3 regions of the Modestobacter sp. NPDC049651 genome follow, and region 2 is predicted to be linked to each of the others. Evidence: riboswitches for the same ligand, from Rfam matches in the RefSeq annotation. Region 2 holds a riboswitch; each other region holds the start of a gene.
What was found. A riboswitch is a leader RNA that binds a small molecule or an ion and turns the genes downstream of it on or off. The one in region 2 is predicted to bind thiamine pyrophosphate.
Positions count from the first base shown of each region.

Region 1: it holds a riboswitch for thiamine pyrophosphate, as region 2 does, so the genes downstream of both, thiM (hydroxyethylthiazole kinase) here and thiO (glycine oxidase ThiO) in region 2, are expected to answer to the same signal.
Region 3: it holds a riboswitch for thiamine pyrophosphate, as region 2 does, so the genes downstream of both, AB0J00_RS16015 (ECF transporter S component) here and thiO (glycine oxidase ThiO) in region 2, are expected to answer to the same signal.

Region 1 covers NZ_JBFAOG010000003.1:273,462-280,064, reverse strand. The annotation lists gene AB0J00_RS06860 (DNA polymerase IV) at 1-557, shown strand, start outside; gene AB0J00_RS06855 (tetratricopeptide repeat protein) at 619-1,569, shown strand; gene AB0J00_RS06850 (TenA family transcriptional regulator) at 1,575-2,246, opposite strand; gene thiD (bifunctional hydroxymethylpyrimidine kinase/phosphomethylpyrimidine kinase) at 2,243-3,067, opposite strand; gene thiE (thiamine phosphate synthase) at 3,064-3,708, opposite strand; gene thiM (hydroxyethylthiazole kinase) at 3,708-4,505, opposite strand; TPP riboswitch at 4,488-4,581, opposite strand; gene AB0J00_RS06830 (hypothetical protein) at 4,673-5,293, shown strand; gene AB0J00_RS06825 (LamG-like jellyroll fold domain-containing protein) at 5,290-6,603, shown strand, end outside.
Region 2 covers NZ_JBFAOG010000003.1:10,228-16,830, reverse strand. The annotation lists gene AB0J00_RS05650 (type II CAAX endopeptidase family protein) at 1-26, shown strand, start outside; gene AB0J00_RS05645 (thiamine phosphate synthase) at 34-609, opposite strand; gene AB0J00_RS05640 (thiazole synthase) at 606-1,418, opposite strand; gene thiS (sulfur carrier protein ThiS) at 1,420-1,620, opposite strand; gene thiO (glycine oxidase ThiO) at 1,611-2,747, opposite strand; TPP riboswitch at 2,751-2,845, opposite strand; gene AB0J00_RS05625 (amidase) at 2,938-4,203, shown strand; gene AB0J00_RS05620 (polysaccharide deacetylase family protein) at 4,208-5,122, opposite strand; gene AB0J00_RS05615 (heparan-alpha-glucosaminide N-acetyltransferase domain-containing protein) at 5,351-6,409, shown strand; gene AB0J00_RS05610 (polysaccharide deacetylase family protein) at 6,419-6,603, opposite strand, start outside.
Region 3 covers NZ_JBFAOG010000012.1:16,054-22,656, forward strand. The annotation lists gene AB0J00_RS16005 (energy-coupling factor transporter transmembrane component T) at 156-926, opposite strand; gene AB0J00_RS16010 (ABC transporter ATP-binding protein) at 923-2,323, opposite strand; gene AB0J00_RS16015 (ECF transporter S component) at 2,323-2,922, opposite strand; TPP riboswitch at 2,920-3,026, opposite strand; gene AB0J00_RS16020 (S53 family peptidase) at 3,044-4,615, opposite strand; gene fabG (3-oxoacyl-ACP reductase FabG) at 4,776-5,531, shown strand; gene AB0J00_RS16030 (SDR family NAD(P)-dependent oxidoreductase) at 5,635-6,417, opposite strand; gene AB0J00_RS16035 (dihydrofolate reductase family protein) at 6,425-6,603, opposite strand, start outside.

The DNA.
Region 1 (6,603 bases), 260 kb from region 2:
TCACCGACCCCGCGCGGCTGGGCGCGGAGATCGACGGGCTGGCCTCCCGGGTGGGCAGCCGGCTGCAGCGGTCGGGGACCTCCGGGCGCACGGTGACCCTCAAGGTCCGCCGGTTCGACTACTCGACGCTCACCCGCTCGCAGACGCTCGCGCACGCCATCGACGAGCCCCGGCAGATCGCCGAGGTGGCCCACCGGCTGCTGGCCGGCGTCGACCGCACCGGCGGGCTGCGGCTGTTGGGCGTCGGCGTCTCCGGGCTGTCGCCGTACGCGCAGGGAGACCTGTTCGCCGAGCCGGAGCCCGTGGTCGACGCGGCCGCCGTCGCCGAGGAGGAGGTGGCCGCGGTGGAGCCGGTGCGGCCGGCGGGAGCCACCTGGTACCCCGGGCAGGACGTCGTCCACGCCGAGCGCGGGCCCGGGTGGGTGTGGGGCAGCGGGCTGGGCCGGGTGACCGTGCGGTTCGAGGGGCCGCTCACCCCGCCGGGCCCGGTGCGCACGCTGGCCGCCGACGACCCCGGGCTGCGCCCGGCCGACCCGCCGGACTGGCTTCTCCCCTGAAGGGGGCGTGCCCCCCTTCCGGAGGGCGTGCGCGGCCGCCGGGGCGGGCAGACTGCTGCCCGTGCCCCGAGACGACGACGCCCCTGAGCTGGGTCCTGACGTCGCCGCCCTGATCGACCGCGGCTGCGACCTCGCCGAGCTCGGCGACCACGAGCAGGCGGTCGTCTGGTTCCGGCGTGCCGCCGCGCACGGGGACCCGGTCGCGCTGTTCGACCTGGGCAACAGCCTCTCGTCGCTGGGCCGCTGGGAGGAGGCCGTCGCCGCCTACGAGCGGGCGGCCGGGGCCGGTGAGGACGACGCCTGGCTCAACCTGGCCGTGGCGCTCCGGCAGCTCGGCCGCTGGACCGACGCCGAGGTCGCGGCCCGCCGGGCGCTGGACGCGGGCGACCGGGGCGGCTGGTACGAGCTGGGCCAGGTGCTGGAGGCGCAGGGCCGGGCGGACGACGCGGAGGCCGAGTTCCGCGCGGCGGCCGGCGCGGGTGATGCGGCCGCGGCGCTGCAGCTGGCGCACAGCGTGCGCGAGTCCGGGCGGCAGCTGGAGGCCTGGCACTGGGTGCAGGTGGCCGCGGACGCCGGGGACGAGGTCGCCGCGGCGACGCTCGCCACCTGGCGGTGGAACGCCACCCACGACCCGGCGCTGGAGCAGCGGCTGCGCGACGGCGCCGAGGTGTACGAGCACGCCCGCACCAGCCTGGCCGACCTGCTCTGCGACACCGGCCGGGTGGCCGAGGCGCGCACCCTGCTGGAGGAGGGCGCGCTGCGCGGGGAGGTGGCCAGCTGGTTGCCGCTGGGCAACCTGTACCGCGACGAGCTGTCCGACGACGTCGCCGCGGCCGCCGCCTACCGGGCCGGCATCGAGGGCGGCGACCTGCACTCCCACCACAACCTCGGCGTCCTGCTGCTGGACGCCGGCGACGTGGACGGCGCGATCGAGCACTTCTCGGTGGCCGCGGCCGGCGGCGACGAGATGGCCGCCCGGGTGCTGCGCGAGGTGCTCGCCGAGGACGACTGAGCGGCTCAGCCCAGCGGCAGCCGCCAGGTCTCCTGCTCGTGCGCCGACCGCCAGAACTCGAGCTCGTAGCGGGTGGCGGTGGCGAACGCGCGGTGCATCGCCGGCACGTCCGCCGGGGACCGCTCGGCGGCGGCGTCGACCAGCGCGCGGGCGCGGCGGGCCGACTCCTGGAAGGCCGGGTCGTCGTAGGTGGCCACCCAGCGGGCGTACGGGTGGTCCGGGGCGCTGCGGGCGGTCGCGGCCAGCCGCACCCCCGTGTCGGCGTAGACCCAGTAGCAGGGCAGCACCGCGGCCGCGGCGACCGCGTAGGGCGCCGTCGCCGCCGCCGCGACCAGGTAGGACACGTAGCCCAGGCAGGACGGCGAGTGCAGCAGCTCCTCGCTCGCCGGCGCGAGCAGCGGCGAGCCGAGCAGGTCCGCGTGCAGCGCCAGCTCGACGGTGCGGGTGACCGCCGCGGACTCCGCCCAGAACGCGGCGGCGTCCGGGTCGGGGGCGCGGGCGGCCAGCAGCGCCAGCGCCTGCGCGTACCCGGCCAGGTAGAGCGCGTCCTGCTCCAGGTAGTGCCGGAAGGCCGCGGGGGCGAGCGTGCCCTCGCCCAGCTCGGTGAGGAACGCCAGCTCCTCGATCGCGGCGCGCAGCCCGGCGGTCGCCGTCCAGGCCTCCTCGGTGAAGGTCACGCGGACCACCAGCCGGCGAAGTGGTGCACCGGGCCGTGCCCGTGCCCGACGCCGAGCGCCGCGCCGGACTCGAGCGCGGCCTGCAGGAAGTCCCGCGCCCGCTCGACCAGCGGCACCCAGTCGACCGGGTTTCCCGTGGAACGTTCCCGGGCGGCGAGCGCCGCGAGCGCCGAGGAGAGCGTGCAGCCGGTGCCGTGCGTGGCGGTCGTCGCGACCCGCGGCCGGCGGGTGGTGGTCACCCCGGCCGCGGTGACCAGCACGTCGACGCTCTCGTCGCCGCCCAGGTGGCCGCCCTTGAGCAGCACCGCGGCGGGGCCGAGCGCCCGCAGCGCCTCGGCCTGCCCGGCCAGCTCGTCGAAGCCGGTCGCCGGCGCGGTGTCCAGCAGCGCCGCGGCCTCGGGCACGTTGGGGGTGATCAGGTCGCTGACCGGCAGCAGCTCGTCGCGGACGGCGGCGATCGCCTCCTCGCTGATCAGCCGGTCGCCGCTGGTGGCCACCATCACCGGGTCGGCGACCACCGGCCCGGCCGGCCGGTCGGTGAGCAGCCGGGCGACCTCGCGGACCACCTCGGCGGTGCCGAGCATGCCGAGCTTGGTGGCGTGCACCGTCACGTCGGCGAGCAGGGTGTGCACCTGCAGGGCGACGAAGTCCGCCGGCACCCCGTGCACGCCGGTGACGCCCTGGGTGTTCTGCGCGGTGAGCGCGGTGAGGACCGCGGTGCCGTAGGTGCCCAGCGCGCTGAAGGTCTTGAGGTCCGCCTGCACACCGGCGCCGCCGCTGGGGTCGCTCCCGGCGATGGTCAGCGCGACGGCCGCACTCACCGGCCGATCGCCTTCCGCAGCAGCCGCGCGGACTCCGCCGGGTCGGCGGCCGCGCAGATGTCGCTGACCACGCAGATCCCGTCGACCCCGGCCGCGGCCACCTCGCCCGCGGTGTCGGCGTGGATGCCGCCGATCGCGACCGTCCGCAGCCCGGCCGCGCGGGCGGCGTCGGCGACGGCCCGCACCCCGGCCGGTCCGAGGGCGGCGCCGGCGTCGGGCTTGGTCGGGGTGGCCCAGACCGGGCCGATGCCGACGAGGTCGACCGTGCCGGCGGGCAGCGCGGTGACGGTCGCCAGCTCGTCGGGTGTGCCTGCGGAGACGCCGATCAGCGCGTCCGGGCCGAGCAGCCGGCGCACCTCGCCGGCGGGCAGGTCGTCCTGGCCCACGTGCACCCCGTCGGCGCCGGCGACCAGCGCGACGTCCACGGCGTCGTTGACGAACAGCGCGACGGTCGGCGGCAACACGTCCTGCACCGCTCGGGTGAGGGCCAGCAGGTCGCGGCGGGAGGCGGTCTTGTCGCGCACCTGGACGGCGGTGACCCCGCCGGCGACCGCGGCGGCGACGACCTCCGGCACCGACCGGGGAGCGGCCAGCGCGGTGTCGGTGACCAGGTAGAGCGTCGGGTCGAACGGCCGGCGCATCAGGACACCTGCGCCCCGGCCAGCGCGGCGGCGTCCACCGCGTCGAGCGCGTCGAGCCAGTGGACGGCGAACGTGCCGGGCCCCTCCGCGCGGGCCGCGGCGCGCTCGGCGGCGACCGCGACGTGGGCGTGCGCGGCCACCGTGCCGGTGAGCGGGTCGCCGGTGGCGGCGACGTAGGCGGCGACCAGCGAGCCGAGCGCGCAGCCGGCGCCGGTGGTGCGGGTGAGCAGCGCGGATCCGCCGCCGACCCGGACGGTGCGGGTCCCGTCGGTGACGACGTCGACCGGGCCGCTGACCGCGACCACGCCGCCGGTGCGGCGGGCGAGCTCGGCGGCGGCGTCCAGCGCGTCCTCGGGGGTGGCCGTGCTGTCGACGCCGCGGCCGCCCGTGCCGGCCCCCGCGGTGGCCAGCACCTCCGAGGCGTTGCCCCGCACGACGGTGGGCCGCAGCCCGACCAGCTCGGCGGCGAGCCCGGTGCGGAAGGTCAGCCCGCCGACGGCGACCGGGTCGAGCACCCACGGGGTGCCGACCTCCCCGGCGACCCGGGCGGCGGCCCGCATCGCCTCGGCGGTCGGCCGGGTGACCGTGCCGACGTTGACCAGCACCGCGGAGGCGACGGCGGCGAACTCGGCGGCCTCGTCCGGGTCGACCACCATCGCGGGGGCGGCGCCCACGGCGAGCAGCGCGTTGGCGGTCAGCGTCTGCACCACCGTGTTGGTGAGGCAGTGCACGAGCGGCGTGCTCCGGAGCAGTGCCGTCCGGGCTGCGGACAGAGAAGTGGCGTCCACCGGTGACATCCCTTCGCCAGTGCGAACTGGAGCAGGTTCGACGGGTGTGATCTCAGTCCCGGGTGGGACACCCCGTGCCGGGGCCGACCGTAACACCGCCACTTCTGGTCACCCTGCGGAGTGATCCGGTCACTCGACGGCTTCATCCAGTCGGGTCGACGCCCGAAGCTCGGAGCATGCGGAGACGACTGCGAGCAGCGACCCGGCGGGTTCCCCCGCGGGCTGCCCGCGTCGGCTCCGCCACGGCCGGCGGCCTCGCGCTGCTCGCGGCCGCGGGACTGGTCTGGCACTCGGCCTACGCCGGGTTCAGCGACGCCTCCGCCGCACGCAACCTGCCCACGGTGACCACCGGCACGATCACGCTGACCGACGACGACGCCGGCGGCAGCCTGTTCACCGTCACCGGCATCAAGCCGGGGGCCTCCGGCAGCCGGTGCATCCAGGTGACCGCGACGGGCTCCGCGCCGGTCGACGTCCGGCCGTACGTCAGCAACGTGACGACCACCAACGGCCTGGCCACCTACCTCTCGGTCACGCTCACCGCCGGAGCCGGCGGCAGCTTCAAGAACTGCAACGGCTTCACCGCGCTCCCCGGGGACGCCGGCGCCGTGTGGACCGCCCCGCTGAGCGCCGCCCCGCGCTCCTGGACGGCGGGGAAGCCGGGCTGGACGACGTCCGGCGCCGGTGCGGAGACCCGCAGCTACCGCGTCGACTGGTCGCTGCCGGCCAGCACGCCGTCGACCGCCCAGGGCGGCTCGGCCGGCGTCACCCTCGTCTGGGAGGCACGGACCCGGTGAGCACCTCCCCGTGGCGGCAGAGCTGGGCCGCCTTCCTCGTCTCCACCACCGCCCGCGCGGCCCTCGGCGTGCTCGCGCTGCTGGTGCTCGCCTCCACCGTCCCCGCGCTGCTGGGCTGGCAGGCCACCGTGGTGATGTCCGGCTCGATGGAGCCGAGCATCTCCCCCGGCGACGTCACCGTCGTCCGGCCGGTCGACAGCGCCGACCTGCACCGCGGCCAGGTGCTGCTCGTCGACGACCCCGACTCCCCCGGCCGGCTGCGGCTGCACCGGCTGGTCGCGGTCGAGGACGGCGGGCTGCAGCTGCGCGGCGACGCCAACGCGGCCGCGGACACCGCCCTCGTGGACCCCTCCGCGGTGCACGGGGTCGGCACGCTGCGGCTGCCCGGCCTGGGCCTGCCGGTGCTGTGGGCGCAGCAGGGCCGGGCGCTGCCGGTGGCCGGCACGGCCGTCGCGCTGGCCGGGCTGGTCGCCGCGGCGCTGCTGTACCGGCGGTCGCCGTCCGCGCCGTCCGGTCCGTCGTCCTCCGGGCCCTCCGGGTCGTCCGGACGGCGGTGGCGGCTGCGCGGCGGGTCCCGGCGCCGGTGGGTCGGCGCCGGCGCTGCGCTGCTCCTGCTGGCGGCCGTCCCGGGCGCCGCGCAGGCCACCTTCACCGCGAGCACCTCCGCCGCGGCGAACACGTTCTCGGCGTTCCGCTACTTCACCTGCGCCGGGGCGGCGTCCACCGCCGACGCCTACTTCCCGATGCAGGAGACCTCCGGCAGCACCGCGGCCAACAGCGGCCCCTACCCCTGGGTGGTCGGCACCTACAGCTCGGTGCGGCTCGGCCAGGTCGGGCCGAACTGCGGCAACGGGGTGAACAAGGCGGTCGCGTTCGACGGCAGCAGCAGCCTGCTCTACACGACGACCTCGCTCACCGACCCCGAGTCGTTCACGATCCAGCTCTGGTTCAGCACGAAGACGAGGACCGGCGGGAAGCTGTGCGGGTTCGGCAACGGCACGTACGGCTCGGCGTCGACCCAGTTCGACCGGCACGTCTACATGACCGACACCGGCAAGCTGGTGTTCGGCGTCTACCCCGGGCAGCCGGCCACCGTGACGTCGCCGAAGAGCTACAACGACGGCGCGTGGCACCTGATGACCGCGACGTTCTCCCCCGGCACCGGCATGCGGCTGTACGTGGACGGCGGCCAGGTCGCCGCTGACCCGTCGGTGACCCAGGCCGAGCAGTACACCGGCTACTGGCGGGTCGGGTACGACACCATCGGCCCGACCTGGCCGAGCGCGCCCACCAGCGAGCACTTCGCCGGC
Region 2 (6,603 bases):
ACCCGCGGGCCCCCCAGCACGGCTGACCGCGGGTCAGGCCAGCGCCGCCAGGTAGGCGGCGGTCAGCGCGGGGTCGCGCATCAGCGGGCCCATGACGGCGACCCCGTGCGCGCCGGCGGCGAGGCAGCCGGCCACGTCGTCCGGCTGCACGCCGCCCAGCGCGTAGGCCGGTGGGCCGCCGGCCAGCAGCGCGGCCAGCCCGCCGGTGCCCAGCGCCGGCCCGTACCCGGGTTTCGACGCGGTCGGGAACACCGGCGACACCATCACCCAGTCGCAGCCCTCGGCCCGGGCCCGCGCCACCTCGCCCGCCGAGTGGCAGGACCGGCCCAGCAGCGGGGGACGGGGCGTGGGGACGGCGTCCCGCGCGGCCAGGTGCACGGCGTCGTCCGGGGCGAACCCGGCCGCGCCGCCGACCACCAGCAACCCGCCCACCGGGGCGAGCAGCGCGCGCAGGTCGGCGGCGATCGCCCGGCGCTCGGCGTCGGGCAGGTCCTTCTCCCGCAGGACGACGGCCCGCGCGCCGGCGGCGACCGCGGCCGCGACCGTGTCGGTCAGCCCGCGCGGTGCCTGGGTGCGGTCGGTGAGCACCAGCAGCCGGGGTGGGCTCACAGCTCGGGCAGCCCCTGCATCTGCGTCGACGCGCGGGCCGAGAAGCGACGGGGGATCCGCCCGGCCCGCGCCGCCAGCCGGCCGCCCTCCACCGCGTGCCGCATCGCGGCGGCCATCGTCTCCGGCTCGCGGGCGCGGGTGACGGCGGTCGCCAGCAGCACGCCGTCGCAGCCGAGCTCCATGGCCAGGGCGGCGTCCGAGGCGGTGCCGATGCCGGCGTCCAGGATGACCGGCACGTCGACGAGCTCCCGGATGAGCGCGATCGCGTGCGGGTTGCGGATGCCCAGCCCGCTGCCGATCGGGGCGCCCAGCGGCATCACCGCGGCGCAGCCGAGGTCGGCCAGCCGGCGGGCGACGACGGGGTCGTCGCCGGTGTAGGGCAGCACGGTGAACCCGTCGTCGACCAGCTGCTCGGCGGCGTCCAGCAGCTCCACCGGGTCCGGCAGCAGGGTGTCCTCGTCCCCGATGACCTCCAGCTTCACCCAGTCGGTGCCGAACGCCTCGCGGGCCAGCCGGGCGGTGAGCACGGCCTCCCGGGCGGTGGCGCAGCCGGCGGTGTTGGGCAGCAGCTGCACCCCGCACCGGTCGAGCACCGCGAGCATCGCGCCGTCGCTCGCCGCCTCGACCCGGCGGAGCGCGACGGTGACCAGCTCGGTGCCCGACGCGCGCACGGCCCGCTCCAGCGCCTCGAGGCTGGGTGCGCCGCCGGTGCCCAGCAGCAGCCGGGAGGTGAAGGTGCGCCCGCCCAGGACGAAGGGGTCCGTCACGGCGGTCCCGGTCGGGACGGGGTCGGTCTCGGTCACGGTCATGTCAGCCTCCGGCGGTGGGGGCGAGCACCTCGACGGTGTCGCCCGGGGAGAGGGTGGTGCGCTCCCAGCTGCTGCGCGGGACGACGCCGCCGTTGAGGGCGACGGCCACCCGGCTGTGGCCGGCGCTCCGCTGGGCCACCAGGCCCGCCACGGTGGCGCCCTCGGCCAGCTCGGCGGCCTCGCCGTTCACGGTCACCTGCACAGGACCTCCTGCTGCTCGAAGCGGTCTCGGGTGAAGGGCGCGGCGACCTCGGGCAGCACACCGGTGGCGAGGAACTCGCCGACCGCGTCGCCGGTGACCGGGGTGAGCAGCACGCCGTTGCGGTGGTGGCCGGTGGCGAGCACCAGCCCGGGGACGCCGGACGGACCCAGCACCGGCGCGTTGTCCGGGGTGCCGGGCCGCCAGCGGGCCAGGGTCTCGGTCAGCTCCAGCTCGGTGACGCCGGGCAGCACCTCGACGGCGTCCCGCAGCAGCTCGTACACGCCGCCGGCGGTGACGGTGTCGTCGAAGCCGCGGTCCTCGACGGTCGCGCCGACCACCAGCCGGCCCTCGCCGTAGGGCACCAGGTAGACGTGCCGGCCGCGCACCAGTGCCCGCACCGTGCCGGTCAGCAGCCCGTCGGCGCCGGCCATCCGCAGGACCTGCCCCTTCACCGGCCGCACGGGCAGCGCCGGGACGCCGGGCAGCCGCCCGCTGTGCGCGCCGAGCGCGACGACGACCTGGTCGGCGGCCAGCGCGGTGCCGTCGGTGAGCTCCAGGCCGGTGGCGCGGCCGCCGTCCACCCGCACCGCCGCGGCCCGGCCGGGCACGAACCGCACACCCGCGGACCCCGCGGCGGCCAGCAGCGCCGCGTGCAGCGACCGGCCGTCGACCGAGTGGTCGCCGGGCACCAGCAGCCCGCCGCGCAGCCGCGGGGTCAGCGCTGGCTCGCGGCGGCGGGTGTCCCGGGAGGAGAGCCGCTCGGCGGCCAGCCCGAGCTCGGTCTGGAAGGCGTGCAGCGCGTCGAGCGCCCGCATGTCGTCGGCGTCGAAGCCGACGACCAGGGTGCCGGCGGTGCGCAGCCCGACCCGCCGTCCGGACGCCGCCTCCAGCTCCGCGACGAACGCCGGGTAGCGGTCCAGCGAGGCGGCGCACAGCCGCAGCAGCGCCTGCTCGCCGTAGGCCGCCTCGGTGACCGGCGCGAGCATGCCGGCGGCCGCGCGCGACGCGCCGGCGCCCGGGGCGTCGTCCACCACGGTGACCGCCAGGCCGCGCTGCGCCGCGCGCCAGGCCACCACCAGCCCGACCAGGCCGCCGCCGGCGACGAGCACGGCACCACCGCTGCGCACTGCACGCTCCCCACGCCGGCATTACCCGGATCAGGTCCCGCGGTCGGCAGCGTGTCCAGCCGCCCTCTCAGCCCGGTCCACCCCGGGCTCCCGCACGTCTGCCCGCCAGCCTAGGCCCCGGCCGGCGGCCTCCCGAGCTGCGGGGTCGCGTGCGGGTCGCCCGGCGCCCGCTTCGTGGCAGGCTCCCGATGTGACCGTAGACACCCCGGACCGCGCGGCCTCGCGTGTCGCCGCACGGGCCGCCGAGGTGGCGGCGGCGACCAACGCCGTCCTCACCCGGATCGACCCGCCGCTGGCGCACGCCGCCGACGGTCCGCTCGCCGGGGTGCGGGTCGGCGTCAAGGACAACATCGACACCGCCGGCGTCCGGACCACCTGCGGCTCGCTGTTCTTCTGCGACCGGGTGCCCGACGCCGACGCCGAGGTGGTCGCCCGGCTGCGGGACGCCGGTGCCGAGATCGTGGCCAAGCTGAACCTGTCGGAGTTCGCGGTCGGGGTCACCTCGCAGAACTCCGCGGCCGGCCCGGTGCGCAACCCCTGGGACCTCGACCGGGTGCCCGGCGGGTCCAGCGGCGGGTCGGGGGCCGCGGTCGCGGCCGGGCTGGTCGACCTGGCGCTGGGCACCGACACCGGCGGCTCGGTACGGCTGCCGGCCGCGGCGTGCGGGGTGACCGGGCTGCGGCCGGGCACCTCGGTCGTGCCCGGCGTCGGCACCTTCCCGATGTGCGAGCTGGTCGACACCGTCGGCCCGATCGCCCGCACCGTCGACCTGGTCGCCCGGGCGTTCGCGGTGCTGGCCGGCCGGCCGGTGCGCGCCCCGCAGCCCGCCCCGCCGCGGCGGATCGGGCTGCCGGAGCTGTGGTTCGACGACCTGGACCCCGGGGTGGCCGAGGTGGTGGCGGCGGCCGCGGACGACTTCGCCGCGGCCGGCAGCGAGCTGGTGCCGGTGCAGGTGCCCGGCATCGGCGCCGCCCAGGACGTGCTCTACACGATCGTCTACGCCGGCCTGCTCGACGTGCACCGCGACCGGCTGGGCACCCCCGACCTGTTCCACCCCGACACGCTGGCCCGGGTCCGGCTGGGCGAGGGGCTCACCGAGGGCCACCTCGAGCAGGCGCTCGCCGTCCGGGCGGAGTACCAGCGCGGCCTGGACGAGGTGTTCACCGAGGTCGACGTGCTGCTCACCCCGACCCTGTCGGACGACGTCCCGCGGGCCGGCGCCGGCGGCGACGTGCGCACCGTCACCCGCCGGCTGATCCAGCTGACCGCGCCGTGGTCGCTGCACGCCGGCCCGACGCTGGCGCTGCCCGCCGGCCGGCACCCCCGCTCCGGCATGCCGGTCGGCGTGCAGCTGACCGCCGCGATCGGCGGGGAGGACCTGCTGCTCGACGCCGGCGCCTGGTTCCAGCAGCAGACGTCCTGGCACACCCTGCGCCCGGCCTGCGCGGTCGACTGAGCGGTCAGGCGGTGCCGGTGCGCTGGGCGGTGGGGACGTCGTCCGCGCCGCCGGTGCCCGCGGCGAGCAGCCGGCCGGCGCTGGTCAGCGTGATGCCGCGCTCGGCGACCCGGCGCAGCACCCTGGGCAGGGCCCGCACCTCGACCTCGCGCCGGGCGGCCAGGCCGGCGGTGAACGCCGTGCCGGGCTGGAACGTGCCGCGGCCCAGCCCGTCGTGCAGGTCGACGACGTCGCCGGGGGAGACCAGCGCGCCCAGGTGGTCGGCGACGACGTCGGTGGTACCGACGCCGTCCGGCCCGCGGGTGCACGACCACACCCAGACGTCGTAGCCGAGCTCGGCGCAGACCCGCAGCGCGTAGCCGGTGACCATGCCGCGGGGCGGGCGGAACCCGGCCAGCCGCTGCCCGACCAGGTCCTCCACCGTCTCCGCGCAGCGGACGATCTCCTCGCGGGTCTCCGCGGGGGTCAGCCGGGTCAGGTTGAGGTGGCTCCAGGTGTGGTTGCCGAGCTCGTGCCCGGCGGCGACGACCTCGCGCAGCAGGCTCTTGTGCGCCACGGCGTTGTGCCCCATGACGTTGAACGTCGCGGTCACCCCGGCCTCCCGCAGGGCCTCCAGGACCCGCGGGGTGTACTCGGGGGTGGGGCCGTCGTCGAAGGTGAGCGCGGCGAGCGGCCGGGTGGTCGGCACCGACCAGATGACCCGGTTCATCCCGAAGCGCCCCGGCTCCTCGACGACCTCCGGGAACGCGGCGCCCTCGAGGTCGCGCTCGCGGAAGTCGTGCCCGCTGCGGGGCAGCGGCAGCGCCACCGGGCCGTTGCCGGCGACGGTGTCGGCCACCACGCCCGCCGATCCCAGCCCCAGCGCGAACCCGGTCGCCCCGGCGCCCAGCAGGAACCGCCGCCTGCTCGTCTCCGCCACGCTGCAACTCCCCGTCCGGCCTGGTCGTGGTCGCCGGCCGGTGGTCCGGTGGCGGGTCCCTCACCCCTCTGCTGGGGATGGTCGGCGGACGGTAGCGCGAACTTGAGCCCGGTGGGGACGGCCTTCCCCGCGTCCGGCGTCCCGGGAGCGGCTGTGCGCGGCCTGCGCGGTGGCCCAGAACCCGTCGTTGACCAGGCGGGACGGGCCGGACCGTCCTAGCGTGGAGGGATGACGACCCACCTGGTGGCGCCCCGCCGGGAGGCCGCCGCGCCCTCCGCGCCGGCACCGGCGGGTGCCCCGTCCCGGCCCCGGCTGCGCGGGGTCGACGTGCTGCGCGGCCTCGCCGTGGTCGGGATGCTGTTCGTCGACAACCGCGGCAACCCGGCGATCCCGGCCCAGCTGGAGCACGCGTCGTGGGACGGGCTGCACGTCGCCGACGTCGTCTTCCCGGTGTTCCTGCTGGTCGTCGGGGTGTCCATGCCGTTCTCCCGGCGGGCGGACCGGCCCCGGCCGGCGCTGACCCGGGTGGCGAAGCTCGCCGTGCTGGGCTGGCTGGTGGTCACGGTGAAGTACGGCTCCCCGATCGCCGGCGTGGGCGTGCTCGGGCACATCGCCGGCGCGTACCTGCTCTGCTGGCTGCTGCTGCGGCTGCCCCGCCGGGCGCAGCTGCCGACGGCGGCCGGCGTGCTGGCCGCGCTCAGCGTGCTCACCGTCGCCGGCGGGGCGGACCCCGACCGGTCGTGGGCGCACTCGTTCGACGCCGTCCTGGGGCTGCCGTTCTCCGCCGAGGCGCCGCACTCGTACCTGGCGAGCGCGGTCACCGTCTACCTGGGCGTGCTCGCCGGGCGCGTGCTGCAGGCCGGCGCCGGGCGGGCGGCGCTGACCCGGCTGGCTGCCGGCGGCGCGGCGCTGCTGGTCACCGGCCTGGCGCTGGCGCCGCTGGTCCCGGTCAACAAGCGGCTGTGGTCGCCGTCGTTCGTGCTGGTCACCGGGGGGATCGCGCTGCTGGCGCTGGCCCTGGCGCACTGGGTGGTCGACGGGCGCGGGCTGGTCGGTCCGCTGCGGGTGCCCGAGGTGCTGGGTCTCAACGCGATCGTGGCGTTCGTCTTCTCCGAGGTGGTGTTCCGCGCCGTCCTGGCGCCCACCGTGCAGCCGGTGGTCGACGGCTGGCTGACCTCGGTCGTGGGGGCGCTGACCGCCGCGGTGCTGTACCCGGTGCTGTCGGTCGCGGTGATCTGGGCGGTGTGCGCCGCGCTCGTGCGGCGCGGGGTCATCGTCCGGGTCTGACGCCCGCTGTCAGGACGTCCCGCCGGTGCCGCCGATCGGCTCGGGCACGCTGCGCGCGAGCAACCGGTTGGCGCTGATCAGCGAGATCCCGCGGTCGGCGATCTGCTGCAGCGCGGTCGGCAGGGCGCGCACCTCCAGCTCCCGCCGGTCCGCCAGTGCCCGCGCGAAGGCGGCGTCCGGGTGGAAGGTGCCCT
Region 3 (6,603 bases), on a different contig from region 2:
GTCGGCGTCCGCCGTCCCTCTTCTCATCGGCGGGCGGAGGCGCGTTCTGCACGCCAGCGCGGCACCAGCTGCGGACGGGGTCGCTCACGTCGGCCCCGCCCCCGGTCGGTCCTGCACACGCGCACCGTAGGGCACGCGGACCCGGTGCGGAACGGTCAGCCGGCGAAGACCACGTGCCACGACCCGGTGAGCACACCGACCGTGAGGGCAACGGTGCAGACCGCGACCGATGCCGCGACGAACCAGGCGTCGGCGGCCCGCAGCCGCGACCCCCGGGCGTTGCTGCGGGCCAGCCCGGAGCCGAACCCGCGGGCGTCCATCGCGGTGGCCAGCCGGGAGCCGCGCCGCACCGCGCCGACCAGCAGCGTGAAGCCGGTGCCGGCCGCCAGCCGGACGGCGGCCACCGGGTTGCGCCCGGCGTCCACGCCCCGAGCCCGGCGGGCCAGCCGGATCGTCTCGAACTCCGCGGCCAGCAGCGGCACCAGCCGCAGCGCCGCCAGCGCGCCGTAGGCGAACCGGGTGGACACCCGCCAGTGCACGGTCAGCGCGTCGGCCAGCCGCACCGGGTCGGTGCTCACCGCCAGCAGCAGCCCGGGCAGGGCCAGGGCGACCACCCGGACGGCGAGCGCCAGCCCGCCCAGCCACGGGTCGCCACCGGTGCCCGCGCCGAAGGCCACGTTCACCCAGGCCACGCTCGCCGCGCTGAGCAGCAGCGGCCAGGTGCGGCGCAGCACGTCGGCCGGCGAGGTGAGCCCGGCCGCCGGCAGCAGGGTCAGCTCGGCGGCGAGCACCAGCAGCGGCGTCACCAGCCCGCCGCTGACCAGCAGCACCACGGTGACCACCACGATCGCGGTGAGCTGGGCGACCGGGTTCACCGCCGACAGCCGCACCGGCCGGGCGGCGCCCAGGGTGAGCGGGGCGCTCACCGGGCGCCCACCGGGGCGCCGAGCGCGAGCTCGTCGTCGGCGAGGGCGGCGACCACCACCGGGTCGTGGGTGACCAGGCACAGCGCCCGGTCGTCGTCCTGCTGCTCGGCCAGCAGCGCCACCAGCTCCGCCCAGGTCTCCCGGTCCTGCCCGAAGGTCGGCTCGTCGAGCACCAGCACCGAGGGCCGGGTGGCCAGCGCGGTCGCCACCGACAGCCGCCGCTGCTGACCGCCGGAGAGGGTGAACGGGTTGGCCTCGGCCAGCGCGGCCAGCCCCAGCCGGTCCATCAGCTCCTCGGCCCGCCGGCGGGCGTCGGCGTCGCCGCTGCCGGCGCGCAGCGGGCCCAGCGACAGCTCGTCGCGCACCCGGCCGGTGAGGAACTGGTGCTCGGGGTCCTGGAACACCGTGCCGATCCGGGTGACCAGCTCCGCGGCGCGCCAGCGGGCCGGCTCCCGGTCCGGCCGCCGCAGCCCGGCGGTGAGCGCGGGCCCCGCGACCACCCGGCCGGTCGTCGGCGCGCGGAGCCCGGCCAGCAGCAGGGCGAGCGTCGACTTGCCGGTGCCGTTCGGGCCGGTGACGGCGAGCGTGCGGCCGGCCGGCAGGACGACGTCCACCGGCGCCAGCGCCGGGCTCGTGCTGCCGCGGTGGGTGAAGCCGGCCGCCACCGCGGTGACCAGCGGCGGGCCGTCGGCGCGGGCCGGGCGGCGCACCGGCAGCCGCAGCGGCACCGGCCGCCAACCGGGCGGGTGCTCGACGGTGCCGCCGCCGGGCAGCAGCTCGACGACGCGGTCGACCAGGGGCAGCCACGCCGCCACGTCGTGGTCGACGACCACCAGGGTGGCCCGGCGGTCGGCGAGCGCGGAGACGACGGCCTGGCGCACGAGGTCCCCGCCCGGGGGGTCCAGCTGCGCGGTGGGCTCGTCGAGCAGCAGCAGCCCCGGCCCGCCGGCCAGCGCACCGGCCAGCACCAGCCGCTGCTTCTGCCCGCCGGACAGCGCAGCGGTGGGCCGGTCGCGGCCGTACGGGAACCCGACCGCGGCCAGCGCGGCGTCGACCGCGGGCCAGATCTGCGCCGGCGGGGTGCCGGTGTTCTCCAGGCCGAACGCGACGTCGTCCCCGGCCCTGCTCATCACCAGCTGGGCGTCGGGGTCCTGGAACACGATCCCGGTGCCGGAGCTGCCGGTGACGGTGAGCTCGCCCTCGGCGTCCCCGGTCTCCAGGGGCAGCAGGCCGCCGAGGGCGCGCAGCAGCGTCGACTTGCCCGCGCCGGACGCGCCGGTCAGCAGCACCCGCTCACCGGGCCCGACGCGCAGGTCGACGTCCCGTGCGGCCCAGGCCTTGCGCGTGGCGTAGCGGAACCCCCAGCCGGTCAGCCGGACCGCAGCCGGCCCGGCCATCAGACCCGGGTGCGGCCGGCGGCGCCGAACGAGGACAGCGCCCCGCTCGCCGCGAGCGCCCGGGTGAGCAGCATGCCGCCCGCGCCGGCGATCACCGTGGTGCTGGCGACGACCAGCAGCAGGTAGGTGGTCTTCCAGCCCGCCGTCCAGTCCGGGTAGTAGTTGAGGAAGTCCAGCACCGCCGCGGCGACACCGGAGAGCGCGCCTGCCAGCAGCGCCTGCAGCCAGCCGAACCGGCGGTAGCGGAACAGCGCGAACGCGACCTCCGCCGCAGCGCCCTGCAGCAGGCCGTAGAGGATGACCAGGGTGCCGAAGTGCGAGCCCAGCAGCGCCTCGACGGTGGCGCCGATCAGCTCGGCGAACAGCGCGGCGCCGGGCTTGCGCACCACCAGCGGCGCGACGACCGCGGCGATCAGCCACACCCCGTAGAGCACCGCCTGGCTGGGCGGGAAGCCGGCGAACGCCGGGGTGAGGGCGTTCGACAGCAGGCTCCACGCCCAGAAGACGACGCCGAGAGCGACGCCGAGCACGGCGGTGACGACGATGTCGACGGTGCGCCAGCGGGTGCCCGCCGACGGACGGACGGCCGGATCGGCCATGACTCTCTCCAGACTCCCTACGCCGGCATGACCCGGTTCAGGTTCGAGGGTCTGCGGTGGTCCGCACTCTCAGCGCCCCTGCCGGCGCTCCCCTGTCGTGTGTTCTGTTGTGCCGGCGACCTTAGCCGAGGTCGCCGCGCAGCCGCGCCAGAAGGGCCTCGCCGTCGGGTACGCCGAGGCCGGTGCACGGGTCCCAGCCGGGGCCGGCGCGGTAGGCGCCGTTGCTGCCCGTGGTCACGTCGCGCAGGCCCGGCGCCGGCTCTCCGGCCTCCAGGCCGGCGTAGAGCGCGGGCTGCAGCAGACCCGGCCGCCGTCCCAGCGCCTGCGCCAGCCGGCAGGTGAGCGCGCTCCACAGCGGTGAGACGGCGCTGGTCCCGCCGATGACGGTGTCCCGGCCGTCGACCCGCACCTGGTAGCCGGTGGCCGGATCGGCGTCCGCGGCCACGTCGGGCACCCCGCGGCCCGGCCGGCCGGTGTCGGCGTCGCCCGGCACCCCGACCGCGCGCTGCCACTGCGGGACCGGGAACACCGCGCTGACCCCGCCGCCGGTGCCCCCGTTGCCGGCACCGTGGAACCAGACGGTCTCGCTGCGCACCGCCCCGGTCCCGGGGTCGGCGTGCAGCGTCGTGCCGCCGCAGGCGAGGGCGTGCGGGCTGGAGGCGGGGAAGTCGACGTGCGCCTGCCCGTCGGTGGCGTTGTCGGTGCTGCCGTCGTCACCGGACGCGGCGCAGACGGTGACGCCGAGCGCGGCGGCGTCGGCCAGGGCGTCGTCCATCGCGGTGCGCGCCTGCGCGGTCCACTCGTCCTCGCTCTGCCCCCAGCTGATGCTCACCGCGGTCGGCGTCGGGTCGGCGTGCACGGCCGTGCTGAGCGCGTCGAGGAACCCCCGGTCGGTGTTGGGGGCGAAGTAGACGACCAGGTCGGCGCCGGGAGCGAGCGCCCCGGCCACCTCGATGTCCAGCAGCACCTCGCCGTCGGCGCCGTCCGGATCACCCTCCGGGGTGTTCGCGCCGTCGTCCACACCGACCGCGGTCACCCGCGGCGGGTCGGTCAGGCCGATCGACTGCCAGTACGCGGCGAGGTCGGCGTCGGTGTAGCCACCGCCGAGCTCCAGGACGGCCAGCGTCTGCCCGCTGCCGTCGGTGCCGGCGGGGAACCGGTAGACCCGGCCGAGCTCCAGCGGGCTGAACGTGGTGTCGACGGCCGTGGCCGGCCGGAACAGGGCACGGGCCTGCGGCCGGTCGTCGAGGCCGAGCACGGCGGTGACGATCTCGGCGAGCGGTGCGGGCACCGCCAGCGGCCCGCTGCGCTGGCGGTGGGTGACCGGTCGGCCGGTGACCGGGTCCGGCGACCGCACCTCCGCGAGGTCCGCGGCGAACACCCGGCGCAGCGTCGCGACGTCGCCGCGCACGTGCACCCGGCGCGAGGCGGCGTCCTCGTCGACCACCTCGAGCCCCTCCGCGGTGAGCGCGGCGCGCACGGCGGCCAGGTCGGCGGGGTCGGCACCGTAGGCGGCAGCGAGCTCCTCGCGGCTGAGCGGCGCACGGGCCGGGCCGGCCGGGGGCAGCTCGGCGCGGCGGCGCAGGACGACCGTGACGTCCACCGGGGCGCTGGGGTCGAGGTCGCCCGCCGGGCGGGCGGCGGGGAGCGGGCGGCGGGTGCTGCCGGGCAGCTGCGGGCGGTCGTCGGCCATGCAGGCAGGGTGCGCCCGGGGGCCGACAGTTGCGCGGCGGGACGGCGTGTTGCCGGCCTCCCGCACCGGCCCCGGCAGGAGCCCGCACGCGGCTGGTGCTATGCCTGTGGGGGACACGGCGCGCCTCCGCGCGCCCACCACGACTCGACGAGGAGACGCAGTGGCACAGCAGAGGACGGCGATCGTCACCGGCGCGGCGCGCGGGATCGGCGCGGCCATCGCCAAGCGGCTGGCATCCGACGGCATGCAGGTCGCGGTGCTCGACCTGGACGAGGGCGCCTGCGCGGGCACCGTCGAGGCGATCCAGGGCGCCGGCGGCGAGGCGCTGGCCGTGGGCGCGAACGTCGCCGACGAGGCCAGCGTGACCGCCGCCGTCGAGCGGGTCGCCCAGGAGCTCGGCGCCCCGACGGTGCTGGTGAACAACGCCGGGATCACCCGCGACAACCTGCTGTTCAAGATGTCGGTCGACGACTGGGACGCCGTCCTGGGTGTGCACCTGCGCGGCGCCTTCCTGATGAGCCGGGCCGCCCAGAAGCACATGGTCGCCGCCGAGTGGGGCCGGATCGTCAACCTCTCCAGCGTCTCCGCGCTGGGCAACCGCGGCCAGGTCAACTACTCCGCGGCGAAGGCCGGCATGCAGGGCTTCACCAAGACCCTGGCCATCGAGCTGGGCCGCTACAACGTCACCGCGAACGCCATCGCCCCGGGCTTCATCGAGACCGAGATGACGATCGCGACCGCCGAGCGGGTGGGCGTGCCGTTCGAGCAGTTCAAGGAGATGGCCGCCAAGGAGATCCCGGTGCACCGGGTCGGCCAGCCCGAGGACATCGCGCACACGGTGTCGTTCTTCACCAGCGAGGCGGCCGGGTTCGTGTCCGGCCAGGTCATCTACGTCGCCGGCGGCCCCCGCGCCTGAGGCAGTGATCAGGTGACCTGATCACCGGCTGGCCCCCTGCAGCAGCGTTGGTGCAGGGGGCCAGTCGTGGATCAGGGGACCTGATCCACGCTGCGGGCCCCGCTCAGCCCTCGGTGCGGCGGTCGGGCCCGCCGTGCAGGCCGCGGCGGGCCATCGCGGCGGTCAGCGCCGTCCACGCCCGCGGCGGCACCAGCCGGGCGGTCTTCATGAGCAGCGCCATCGGCAGCGGGAAGACGATCTCCGCCTTGTCCCGGGCGATGCCGTCGGCGATCGTGCGCGCCGCGGCGTCCACCTCGACCCGGAACGGCATCGGGAACCGGTTCCGGTCGGTCATCCGGGTGCGCACGAAGCCGGGGTTGACCGTCTGGACGACGACGCCGCGCGGGGCCAGCGACCCGCGCAGGCTCTCCAGCAGGCTGATCAGCGCGGCCTTGCCGGCGTTGTAGGCCTCGGAGCCGGGCAGCCCGCGGTAGCCGGCGACCGACGCCACGCCCACCAGCCGCCCCCGCCCGGCGGCGAGCATCTGCGGCACCACCGCCTCGAAGGTGTGCACCGCACCCATCACGTTGACCTGCAGGTGCTCGGCGAACAGGTCGGAGTCCCACGGTTCCACGTGGAACCGCGACCAGGTGCCGGCGTTGGCCACCACCACGTCCAGCCCGCCCAGCGCCTCGCGCACCCGCTGCCCGGCGGCGACGGTGGCCGCCCGGTCGGTCACGTCGACCGGGACGGCGACCATCCGGTCCCCGGCCACCGCGGCGAGCTGCTCGGCGGTGCGGGCGCTGACCGCCACGCGCGCGCCGCGGTCGGCGAGCTCGGCCGCGAGCGCCGCGCCGATGCCGGTCGACGCGCCGGTGACCCAGATCCGTGCTCCCGCGATCTCCACGGTCAGATCATGCGGCCGCGGGTCCGTAGGTGAGGTGGGCGACCCCGTTGCTCAGCTGCTCGCTGCCGAGCAGGGCCAGCCGCTGCGCCGTCCCCTCGGGGAACAGCCGGAGCCCGGTGCCGACCGCCAGCGGGTAGACGTACAGGTGCAGCTCGTCGACCAGGCCGTCGGCCAGCAGCGCGCGCA